2 linked regions of the Marinomonas mediterranea MMB-1 genome follow. The protein of the gene in region 1 binds, or shares a complex with, the protein of each later gene. Links are inferred from orthologs where the notes say so. Each region holds a gene or a part of one and is shown in the gene's direction. Other genes may lie near its edges.

Region 1 (8,513 bases):
TTACTCAGTTCAATTTAAAAACCTAAGCTCTCAAGAGATTTCAAGATACCTCGACATTGAAAAACCATTCGATTGCGCAGGAAGCTTTAAATGCGAAGGTTTAGGTATAAGACTGTTCGAAAAGATGGAAGGAGACGACCCCACTTCATTGGAGGGTCTTCCCCTTATCGCAACTAGCGAACTACTTTGTGAATTCGGCGCAGACCCACTGAGCTATGCATCCGATTAAAGCATCTCATTAAAAAGCCGTTACACATACCTTTATCTCATAGAGAAAATAGTCGATAAACGCGTTGCAAACGAGATACCCAATTCCTTTGCAACTTCTTTCCAAGGCTCTTCGCGAGGTTCATAGTAAACAGGTGTCAGATTGGAGAAACGACTTGATAGCACATGTCCCGTGTAATCAAGTCCATCTATCAATCCGTAAGAGACCGCCTGTTCACCTGTAAACACCATACCAGTAAATAGGTCACGTTCTAGTGAAAGCCTATCTCCCCGCCCCTTTTTAACTGCTTCAATAAACTGTTTATGGGTACTATCCAATACAGATTGCCATTTTTGCGCAGCACTAGGTGTCATAGGAGAGAATGGATCTAGGAACGCTTTATCTTCCCCAGCAGTAAAGGTTCTGCGCTCCACTCCAATAGACTCAAGAAGACCACTCGCATCAAACCCTGGCGACACAACGCCAATAGAACCGACAAGACTGGCCTTGTCTGCATAAATTTCGTCAGCAGCAGAAGCAATATAGTAACCGCCGCTTGCCGCCATATCACTAACGACCACAATCAAAGGGATATCTGGATAACTTTTTCGCTTACTCATGAGAAGGTCATACAAAATGCCCGAATGCACCGGACTTCCGCCAGGGCTATTCATCTTAATTACGACCGCTTTCGTACGAGCATCAGCGTAGGCATCTTCTATTAATAGGGAATATTCATCAGCATCGATGTCCAGCCCAGCCCCAATCGTCCCCCGCATAGGAATAAGTGCGACAGAGTCGCCAGTTAAAGCGGCATCCTCAACGACACTAGACGCGCTCCATCCAACAAAAATACCGACGATTAAAAACAAACCGACGAAGCGGAAAAATATTTTCCAGCGTCTAGCACGACGCTTTTCTACCACATTTTCCAGCAAAGCCTCTTTTAGCAATTCGAAAACGGCCGTTTGCGACGCAACATCTTCATTATTAGAAGACGTTAGTTTTGGCTTTGATGTGCTATCAGCCTTCGCGTCCGTTCCTTGATCTACATCCACATACATATCATTTGACTGCGCTTTATTTGAAAACGACGCATCTTCAGATGACAACATATCATTGGATGCCTTGCGATCATCCTCTTCATTCCAGCTCATTCACAACCCTCAAAACGATTTCTTTATCATAGACTTAGTCTCGTTCGCTCAATACCTTTAAGACTATGCCGCGTAAGTGTACCATAGGCGAATTAACGTAAAATAAGGATAGTCAACAAAATGAGTTATTCTTTCGAAGACCTTTCAGTCGGTCTAAGCGAAACTTATTCAAAAACCGTCTCCAAAGAAGACGTACATACGTTTGCTGCTGTGACCGGCGACAACAACCCCGTTCATTTAGATGAAGAATATGCCGCAAACACCAGCTTTGGAGAACCTATCGCTCACGGCATGCTAACAGCAGGCTTTATTTCTGCTGCCATTGGCACGAAGCTTCCTGGGCCAGGATGTATCTACCTAGAGCAGACACTAAAATTCCGCTCCCCCGTATTAATCGGAAAAGAAGTTCAAACGACGGTAACAGTAAAAGAAATCAATGAACGTCGCAGACGTGTTGTGTTGGAAACAGTATGCCATTGTGACAGTAAAAAAGTCGTTACTGGGGAAGCGACCATCATGCTCCCATAAATAAAAAGCGGAACATCACATTCAGATGTTCCGCTTTTTATTCACCTATTTTTTATAGCCCTAGCACTTTTAGTGCTAATACCTTGAGACTAATACCTCGAAACTAATACCTCGAGACAAGCACATTAGACATCAGCGCTTTCCATTCATCATCAAGTGGCGCTTCTAAAATCAACTTCTCACCTTCGTAATCAATCTCTAATCGAGTTGCATGCAGGCACAAACGCTTGAACCCCATTTCTTTGGTTTGCTTATTGAGCTCGCTCGATGTGTATTTATCATCACCAACAATAGAATGTCCTGCAAATTGAGTGTGCACACGAATCTGATGAGTCCGCCCAGTGACCGGCTCACATTGAATCAAGCTAAACCCTTCAAACTCTCGAACTAAATTAAATCGAGTTAACGATTCCTTTCCTTCTGGGTTCACGCGGACGACTCTTTCACCCGACTTTAATTCATTTTTCAAAAGTGGAGCATCAACCTTCTGCTTACGCTTAGACCAAGCTCCGTGCACTAATGCTAAATACGTTTTTTGAACACCACTTTTTTCACGCAATGCCTCATGAAGCAACTTCAATACACTTCTACGCTTGGCGATCATAATCAAACCAGATGTGTCTCGGTCTAGTCGATGAACAAGCTCAACAAATTTCTCTAACGGCCGCATTTGACGTACCACTTCAACCAGACCAAAGCTCAAGCCACTACCGCCGTGGACAGCCAGCCCTGACGGCTTATTAACAACCAACAAGCCTTTATCTTCATAAATAATACGAGATTCAATCTGCGCTTTTAGCCCTTCAGCAACCGTCGGCTTATCAGCGCGTTCTGGAAGAACCAAAGGAGCAATGCGAACAATGTCGCCAGACTGGAGGCGATAATCTGGTTTTGTTCGCTTTTTATTAACGCGTATCTCACCTTTTCTTAACAAATTGTAGATTTTACCTTTCGGAAGGCCTTTCAATTCTGTAATAAGAAAATTATCTATGCGTTGGCCATGATTATTTTCATCAATATCAACGAACCGGACCTTTGTTTTGGTAGGTTCGACGACAACTTTGTCTTTGTTATCCAAAGAATGGTTTCCTTTATAATTGAAGCACTTAGTTTTTACTGCTATATTCAGTTCCGCAGAGGGTAAGAGGCAACAAAACGCCTCGAAGAAAACGTATGATACCGAATTTACTACCACCAGAGCGATACTCTGGCTCATATCTTACCTCTGTAACAGTTAAGCTTAAATAATAAACCGCATGAATCGAGAGAAGTCGACCATGGGTTGCCTGATTTTGTAGTTCGTTTGACTGAGTACGAGACGCTTTCAAAATAAAAAGTTGCTGAAAGCCATTGATGACAAAATACAACCGTAAAATGACGTAACTAGCTAAGATATAACCAGTCCACTGATATAATTTCGCAGTAGATCCTCTTTGCGTGTTACCCATCAACAGATATGTTGTGTCCGCCGTACTTGGAAAAGCACTATTTTTCAACGCCACTCAAACCGCTCCCTCTGTTCGTGACTAAACAGAGTTCAAAATTAATGATTAGAATGCTAATAAACGCGACGCAACAAGAAGAATTGCGCGTTGCACTAGTGGATGGCCAGCGCCTTTATGATTTAGATATAGAGTCCGGGTCAAGAGAACAGAAAAAAGCAAATATCTACAAAGGGAAAATCACACGCATTGAGCCTAGCCTCGAAGCGGCGTTCGTTGACTACGGCGCAGAACGACACGGATTCCTCCCTCTTAAAGAAATTTCTAAAACTTACTTTTCAAAAAAATCTAACTCTGACGGACGCCTAAACATCAAAGATGTTTTAACCGAAGGTCAGGAAGTCATAGTTCAAGTAGACAAAGAAGAGCGTGGAAACAAAGGTGCAGCACTGACGACATTCGTAAGTTTGGCAGGGCGATACTTAGTACTAATGCCAAACAACCCTCGCGCAGGCGGCATTTCTCGCCGAATCGATGGTGATGATCGTACGCAATTAAAAGAAGCAATGTCCGGCCTTTCAACCCCTGAAAATGGCGGCTTAATTGTTCGTACAGCGGGTGTAGGTCGCTCAACTGAAGAACTACAATGGGACTTAGACTATCTCGATACATTGTGGAGCTCGATCACAAAAGCAGCTTCAGAAAAGCCAGCTCCATTCTTGATCTATCAAGAAAGTAACATCGTTATCAGAGCAATTCGTGACTACTTGCGCGATGACATTGGCGAAGTATTAATCGACGAAAAAGGCGCCTACCAAGACGCAATCAACTTCGTTATGCAAGTTATGCCACAGTTTAAGAGTCGCATTAAGCAATACTCTGATACCACTCCGCTGTTCAATCGTTTCCAAATCGAAACGCAAATCGAAACCGCTTTCCAACGTGAAGTTCGACTACCTTCAGGCGGCTCCATCGTAATTGATCCGACTGAAGCGCTCGTATCGATTGATATCAACTCCGCACGTGCAACAAAAGGCGGAGATATCGAAGAGACCGCACTGCAAACCAACTTAGAAGCCGCTGACGAAATTGCACGTCAATTGCGCCTACGAGACATAGGTGGACTGGTTGTCATTGATTTTATCGATATGACACCACTAAAAAACCAGAAAGAAGTTGAAAACCGCATGAAACAAGCACTTGAAGCGGACCGCGCTCGAGTGCAACTAGGCCGTATCTCGCGCTTTGGACTTCTAGAAATGTCCCGCCAACGCTTGCGCCCTTCTCTAGGCGAAACAAGCGGCATTGTTTGCCCACGCTGTAATGGACAAGGCTTTATCCGTGACGTTGAATCACTAGCCCTGTCCGTACTTCGCCTTATTGAGGAAGAGTGTGCGAAAGAACGCACCGCTCAAATACGCGCAATATTACCGGTCTCTGTTGCGACTTTCTTGTTAAACGAAAAGCGTACAAACATCGCGAAAATCGAAAAACGCAATGACGTGCACATCATTTTGGTGCCAAATCCACACATGGAAACACCGCACTTCACTGTGGAGAGAATTCGCGACGACAACGCCGTAATCACTCAGGACGACAGTAGCTACACCCTTGTAGAAACTCCCGATGAAGCACCTTACGAGCCTCGCCAGGCGGTTGAGCAAGCTCGACCACAAGCGGCGGTAACAAGTATTGCTCCCAAGTCCCCTGCTCCAGCCCCCACTCCAGAACCTAAAAAAGTTGAAAAAACTGGATTGCTAACACGCATTTTCCGCGCACTGTTTGGTGCAACGGAAGAAGCGGAAACCAAAAAGGACAGCAAACCATCCACAACAACTAAAAGCCGTTCTAACCAAGGTACGCAAGGAGATAGAAACAAACGCTCCAAACCACAACGTACGAACAAACACCAAAAGCGCGATCAAGGTGACGAACGCAAACAAGAAAAACCGCGCTCGACACGCAAAACCCGTCGCGAGCAAGCGGAAGCGCAGGTAAAAACTCACGCTCCTCAAGCGAAGAAAAAAGCGCCGCAATCCGAAGAGCGCAGTGAAACCAAGCGTAAAGCGACCGTTGAAGTTGCACCTGAGAAGAAAGTTCCCGAAGTAAAAGAGCGCAAACGTACACGCAATGAAAACAAGCGTCGAAACGGTAAACTTCGTGATGAAGCAGAACTAGCAAAACAAGAAAACGCAAAACAAGAAGCTGATGCGAAAGAAGCAGCTCAAATTGAAGCTCAAGAAGGACAACGTTCCGACGCGACGTCTACAGACTCAGCTTCAACTAAAGAAAGAAAACCGCGCAGATCAAGACGCTCTCGTAAATCACCACGAGGTGATGCAGCACCGACGCAAGCAGAAGCTACTCAGCCAGCAACTGAAGAAACCTCTGTCGCTACTGAAACACCTTCTTCTGTTGAAGTTGTAGAGAGCAAGCTAGAAGCGAACACTGCGAAAAAGGAACTTGAGACTACCTCAATTCCTAAAACAGCTGCGAAAGAAGAAACGTCATCAAACGAAGAAGCACCTCAAACTACGCCAATCGTTGACGCGGAACCTGCAAAGGAAACCGCTAGTGATGACACCACTAAAAATGCAGTTGAGAATAGCGCACAACCTGCAAGCGAACCTGTTGCTGAAAGTGAACCAGTAGAGACTACAGATCCTGAAAGCACCTCTTCAGAAGCGGCGAATGCAGAAGACACAAGTGTCAAAACTGAACAGGAAGAGCCTGTAATGGAAGCAGCTCAAACTGAAACTGCACCCACTCCAGACACTGTCGAAGTAAGTTCGACAAACGAGAATCAGCAGACAGCCTCTAACGAGACCTCTTCTGATAACGAACCCGCTGTATCTACCTCCGAGGCAACAACGACAAAAGAGACTAGTACTGAAGAGGCTAACACCGAAGAAACTGATGCCAAAGAGTCTAGTACTCAGGAAAGCATTCTAGAGAAAGCGGATTCCGAAGAGTCTAGTACTCAGGAAAGCATTCTAGAGAAAACGGATTCCGAAGAGAGCTCTTCAGAGCAAAACAACTCAGTTGAAGCAGTGACAGAGACGCCTGATAGCAAGCCCGAAGCACAACCAACGCCAGAGCCCACTGCCGATCAGCCAGAGCCTACGACTCAACGAGCACGCGCCCCAAGACGCGGTCGCGGCAAGCCTGCTCCGAAAGTGACAGAAAAAAGAGCATCAGTAGAGCTACCTGAAGCAATACTCAAACAACAAGAAGAAGCTCGAAAAGCGTTGGAAGAAAAACGAGCAGCGTCGAGTGAACGTCGCGGAAGACGTCAAGGACGAGTAAAAAATGATCCGAGACTATCACGAGGAGAAGACGTACAAGCAACTCCTCCAGAAAGCGCTAGCTCCGGAACAGAGACCGCTGAATAAATTTAGCTATTAGCTCAAAAAAAGCCCGCTGCATGCGGGCTCTTTTTTATCAATCATTAATTTTGGTTAATAACTTTTATTTGGAAAAATGAAAACACTTATAGACCTATCTAGATTCAAAAACTTATCTCTCGCCGGAGATCTATTTGGCGGATTAACAACCGCAATTGTCTCCCTCCCGTTAGCGCTTGCGTTTGGCGTGGCATCTGGCGCCGGAGCAGAGGCAGGGTTATGGGGTGCAATACTGGTCGGCTTATTTGCCTCCATCTTCGGTGGCTCCACATCCCTTATTTCCGAACCGACAGGCCCAATGACGGTTGTCATGACCGCAGTACTAAGCGCAATGATTGCCGCGAACCCAGATCAAGGCGTCGCAATGGCATTTACTGTTGTGATGATGGCAGGGGTATTTCAAATTTGCCTAGGTGCATTGAAGCTGGGTAAGTACATCACACTTATGCCTTATAGTGTCATATCTGGCTTTATGTCTGGCATCGGGGTGATATTAATTATCCTTCAACTTGCTCCATTTTTAGGTCAACCCACCCCTCCTGGTGGTGTAACAGGAACACTTTCGGCGCTACCAAACCTATTGCTGAACATTTCATTTTCTGAACTTTTTCTTGGACTAGTCACCCTTGGAATTTTGTTTTACCTACCGAAGCAATGGAGAAGGCGCATCCCTCCTCAACTCGTTGCGCTTGTTGCCGTCACCTTGCTATCGATCATCATTTTCTCTGATGATGGCGTGCGACGTATAGGCGCAATTCCATCCGGTCTGCCTGATTTTCACATCCCAACATTCACGTTCGACCAGATGATGACCATGGTATTAAATGCACTTGTTTTAGGTACATTAGGGTGCATAGATACCCTACTTACCGCCGTCATTGCAGACAGCCTAACAAGGAACGAGCACGACTCTAATCGCGAACTTATTGGGCAAGGTATCGCTAACACCCTTTCTGGCTTTTGCGGCGGTTTACCTGGCGCTGGCGCAACAATGGGCACCGTCGTCAACGTTCAATCCGGAGGAAAGTCTCCTCTTGCAGGCATTACAAGAGCACTCATCCTACTAACAGTTGTTTTAGGCGCCTCGTCGTTAACACAAATGATACCGATGGCCGTCTTAGCTGGCATTTCACTATATGTTGGCATAAATATACTGGATTGGAGCTTCATACAACGAGCACATAAAGTCGCATTAAGCCCAACGATCATTATGTATGGCGTAATGGCCCTAACAATATTTGTTGATCTGATGGTTGCTGTCGGCATTGGCGTTTTTATTGCTAACATTTTAACCATCGAAAAACTAAGTCGATTACAAGAGACAAATGTTAAAGCCATCAGCGATGCAGACGATGGAGTCCCCCTTAAGGACGATGAAAGAGCGCTGCTCGACAGTGCGAAAGGAAAAGTTTTGTTCTTTTACCTGTCTGGCCCAATGATCTTCGGAGTTAGTAAAGCAATTGCGCGACAGCATAACAGAATCAACGAATACGAAGCGGTTGTGATCGATTTAAGCGCCGTTCCGATGATGGATTTAACAATTGGATTAGCATTGGAAAACGCCATTATTGATGCGGTCGATGCAGGCTGCGCGGTGTATATTTTTAGTCCAAACGGACAGACTACAGAACGCTTGGAAAAACTTGGAGTCATGGCGCGATTACCCAATGAAACATTCTGCGACACACGAATAAATGCATTAACGTCTGCCGTTACCTCAATTAACCTAGAAACAAGTTCCGAAAAAGAAGCTCAAGGATAGAGAAAAACACGA
Region 2 (4,144 bases), 1.1 Mb from region 1 along the record:
CTGCATTGATTGATGATGCAATTCGCAAAGATCAAAGCTCGGATTCATCAGAAGAATAAGTTTGAACTATGGGTAAGACACAATGGCGTCAGGTTGATGGCGTCGTTTTATTAAATAAACCTCTTGGTCTTAGCTCTAATCAAGCTTTGCAAAGAGTGCGCCGATTGTATCGTGCTGCAAAAGCGGGCCATACAGGCGCACTTGATCCCCTTGCTACCGGAATGTTGCCTTTGTGTTTGGGAGAAGCTACAAAGTTTTCCCAATTTCTACTTGATGCGGATAAACGATACATTACGTGTATTGAGTTGGGTGCAACGACGACGACCGGCGACAAAGAAGGAGAAGTGCTTAGCACGGATCCTGTTCCAGTACTGTCTGATAGTGAGCTTGAAACATTACTCGATCGCTTTCGGGGTGACATTAATCAGGTTCCGCCTATGTATTCCGCGCTTAAGCATGAGGGAAAACCTCTGTACGAGTATGCTAGAAAAGGCATTAGTATAGAGCGAAAGCGTCGCCAAGTGACGATCCGAAATCTATCGGTTATTGAGCGAACGGATAATACTCTTACCTTAGATATCACCTGCTCTAAGGGCACGTATATCCGGACAATTGGTGAAGATATTGGTGATGCACTGGGCTGTGGGGCGCACCTAAAAACTCTGCATCGAGTGTCAACAGCTGGATACAATCCAAATGACATGCTCACGCTTGAAGAGTTTGAAGCGCTGCAAACGTCTAGTGAATCTGCGCTTGATGGGCGTCTTATGCCATCAGATACGGCGGTATCACACTTCGAAAAAGTGTCTCTTTCAGATGAAGAAGCGAAAGAAATGACCTTTGGTCGTCCTTTGAACGACACGCGAAATATTACCTCGGATTCGCTTGTTCGCTTGTTTAGATTGTCGGACGGTTTATTTTTAGGCTTAGGGATTGTCAAGGATCGCAAAATTAAGGCGCATCGCTTGATAAATACCAGTGAGTTAGCGCAAAAATAGTGTTATTATTGCGCGCGTTGAGATGTTGTTAGGCTAATTGTCTTGGCGACACCCTCGTCTAGGGTAACTGAAAATATGCTCGGCTATCCTTTATTTCTGTAACGCATATTATATCGGAGATTAAGATTATGGCATTGTCTGCAGACGCTAAAGCAGCATTGGTTAAAGAATTTCAAGTAGCTGAAGGTGACACTGGTTCTCCAGAAGTTCAAGTTGCATTGTTGACTAAAAACATTGAAGGTCTACAAGGTCACTTTAAAGCTCACATTCATGACCACCATTCTCGTCGCGGTTTGATTCGCATGGTAAACCAACGTCGTAAGTTGTTGGATTACCTTAAGCGTAAAGACGCAGCACGTTACACTAGTTTGATCAAAAAACTAGGTCTACGTCGCTAAGACCGAAGGGGGCCATAGTTTACTATGGCCCTTTTTTTATTTGGATTCCCAAGGGGCAGCCTGTACTTCAAATGTGTTTTTATTGATACGAGCATTTATTAAACGCGTATTTATTAAGAATGTATTTGAGTACTGGCTAAACAAGATTGTCTTTGGGAACGCGCAGTAAACTAAATTTAACGTAAGGACTTTTTGTGAGCATTACGACTAAAACTTTTGAATTTGGTAACCAAACGGTTACTTTGGAAACGGGCCGCATCGCTCGTCAAGCAACGGGTGCTGTTCTTTGTACTTTGGGCGATGCTCAAGTATTGGCGACAGTTGTTGGCGCTAAAACAGCTAAGCCGGGTCAAGATTTCTTCCCTCTTTCTGTTCATTACCAAGAGCGTACTTACGCTGTCGGTAAAATCCCTGGTGGTTTCTTAAAACGTGAAGGCCGTCCTTCTGAAAAAGAAACACTAACCTCTCGTTTGATCGACCGTCCTATTCGTCCATTATTCCCTAAAGGGTTCATGAACGAAGTACAGGTTGTTTGTACGGTTATGTCTACCAATACTGATCTTGATGCAGATATTCCAGCGATGTTGGCGACTTCTGCTGCACTTGCTATCTCAGGTATTCCATTTAATGGTCCTATTGGTGCAGCTCGTGTTGGCTTCAATGATGAAGAGGGTTATTTATTAAACCCATCAAACAGTGAGCTTGATGGTTCTTTGTTGGACATGGTTGTTGCTGGTACTAAAGACGCTGTTCTTATGGTGGAATCAGAAGCTCAAGAGCTTACTGAAGACGAGATGTTGGGTGCAGTACTTTACGCACACAAAGAAATGCAAACTGCAATCACTGCGATCAATGAATTTGTTTCTGAGTCAGGCAAGCCTCGCTGGGAATGGACTGCAGAAGCGGCAAAAGAAGGTTTAACGGACGCCGTTCAACTGGGCTTTGCTACTCAAATCGAAGAAGCTTATGGTATCAGTGAGAAAATGGCGCGTTACACCAAACTTGGTGAGATTCGTGAAGCTGCGGTAGCTGCATTGGTTTCCGAAGAAGGCGAATACGATGAAGCTGACGTTACGGGTGCATTTGCTAAGCTAGAAAAGAACATTGTACGTCGTCGCGTTATTGATGGTCAGCCGCGTATCGATGGCCGTGACAATCAAACAGTTCGTCCTATCAACGTTGAAGTAGGGCTTCTTAAAAAGACACATGGTTCTTCTCTGTTTACTCGTGGTGAGACTCAAGCAATTGCAACTTGTACGTTAGGTACTAGCCGTGATGCTCAAATTTCAGATGGTCTTGCTGGAGAGAATAAAGACAGCTTCATGCTTCATTATAACTTCCCTCCTTACTCTGTTGGCGAATGTGGTCGTATGGGTGGTGTTGGTCGTCGTGAAATTGGGCATGGTCGTTTGGCTCGTCGTGGCGTACAAGCGGTTCTTCCGAGCGAAGACGAATTCCCTTACACGATTCGTATTGTTTCTGAAATCACTGAATCGAATGGCTCAAGCTCTATGGCATCTGTATGTGGTGCAAGTTTGTCGATGATGGATGCCGGTGTTCCTCTAAAAGCACCTGTTGCTGGTATTGCAATGGGTCTTGTAAAAGAAGACGACGGTTTTGCTGTACTGACTGATATTCTAGGCGATGAAGACCACCTTGGTGACATGGACTTTAAAGTAGCGGGTACTGAAGAAGGTATTACTGCTTTACAGATGGACATCAAGATCGAAGGCATTAACGAAGAAATCATGGACATTGCATTAACACAAGCGATGGACGCTCGTAAGTATATTCTACGTGAAATGGCAACTGTGATTGGTTACGCTCGCCCAGAAGTGTCTCCGAATGCGCCTTCTATGGCAACGGTTAAAATTGATCCTGAAAAAATTCGTGATGTTATTGGTAAAGGCGGCGCGACCATTCGTTCCATTACCGAAGAAACAGGCGCTTCTATCGACCTTGATGATGACGGTACGGTGCGTATTTACGCAGCAGACAAAGCGTCTTCTGATGCTGCATTGTTGAAAATTCATGAAATTACTGCAGAAGCAGAAATTGACAAGCTTTACCAAGGTAAAGTGGTTCGTCTTGCTGAGTTCGGCGCATTCGTGAATATTCTTCCTGGTAAGGACGGTTTAGTGCACATCTCTCAGATAGCTGAAGAGCGTATCCGCGCAGTTTCAGATGTGCTGGCAGAAGGTCAAGACGTTATCGTTAAAGTGCTAGATGTCGATGCTCGTGGCCGAATCAAGCTTTCGATGAAAGAAGTGACAGAAGAAGAAAAAGCAACATTTGCTCAGTAAGCAATATTGGTCATCGCTGTGTTTTAAGCTTTAGTGCTTTTTATTAATGGCACTATAGGCAGAAGCACTACAGACAAAAGCCCAATTAGTCGATGTGACTAGTTGGGCTTTTTCATTTTCAGCTCTTAGCTCATATTGAAACCAAGAATTTTATCTTAAGAAACTTCCTTTCATACCCCAAATAGGGGCTCAAAAATAATTAGCGTTACGTTATATTTAAAAAAATTTGCACAATAAAGCTAACAAAATCAGTATTTGGTCGATAATATAAAAACTAAGTAAGCTTTGTGTCATATTTTTACGTTAATTTGTGCTAAAACTATATAAATGTGCAAATAAAGCAGTTAACGGTTTTCTCTTTCTCTGGGAAACTTCGATAAAGTCAAAGTTAGAGGTTTATATGAAAAAAGGGCTCCTCCTAGCCACATCGTTGGCGAGTAGTATT

Evidence for each region.
Region 2: the proteins of rne (region 1) and pnp are in contact, whole or in part, in a cryo-EM structure (PDB 9QH0), measured with the Escherichia coli proteins. The link is inferred for Marinomonas mediterranea MMB-1 from one-to-one orthologs.

The regions. Positions count from the first base shown.
Region 1 is NC_015276.1:2,178,476-2,186,988, reverse strand. Bases 3,111-6,927 are described here. They hold rne (ribonuclease E), read left to right. Parts: upstream 3,111-3,439; coding sequence 3,440-6,727; downstream 6,728-6,927. Other genes in these bases: MARME_RS10045 (SulP family inorganic anion transporter), read left to right, coding at 6,816-6,927; MARME_RS22295 (hypothetical protein), read right to left, coding at 3,111-3,395. Outside these bases: MARME_RS10075 (Maf family protein), read left to right, coding at 1-229; MARME_RS10070 (S49 family peptidase), read right to left, coding at 262-1,365; MARME_RS10065 (MaoC family dehydratase), read left to right, coding at 1,486-1,893; 23S rRNA pseudouridine(955/2504/2580) synthase RluC, read right to left, coding at 1,997-2,971; more of MARME_RS22295, read right to left, coding at 3,000-3,110; more of MARME_RS10045, read left to right, coding at 6,928-8,501. UniProt on the Escherichia coli protein: Endoribonuclease that plays a central role in RNA processing and decay. Required for the maturation of 5S and 16S rRNAs and the majority of tRNAs. Also involved in the degradation of most mRNAs.
Region 2 is NC_015276.1:1,105,149-1,109,292, forward strand. Bases 1,155-4,144 are described here. They hold pnp (polyribonucleotide nucleotidyltransferase), read left to right. Parts: upstream 1,155-1,590; coding sequence 1,591-3,699; downstream 3,700-4,144. Other genes in these bases: rpsO (30S ribosomal protein S15), read left to right, coding at 1,155-1,396; MARME_RS04990 (conjugal transfer protein TraF), read left to right, coding at 4,100-4,144. Outside these bases: 30S ribosome-binding factor RbfA, read left to right, coding at 1-59; tRNA pseudouridine(55) synthase TruB, read left to right, coding at 69-998; more of rpsO, read left to right, coding at 1,127-1,154. UniProt on the Escherichia coli protein: Involved in mRNA degradation. Catalyzes the phosphorolysis of single-stranded polyribonucleotides processively in the 3'- to 5'-direction. Also involved, along with RNase II, in tRNA processing.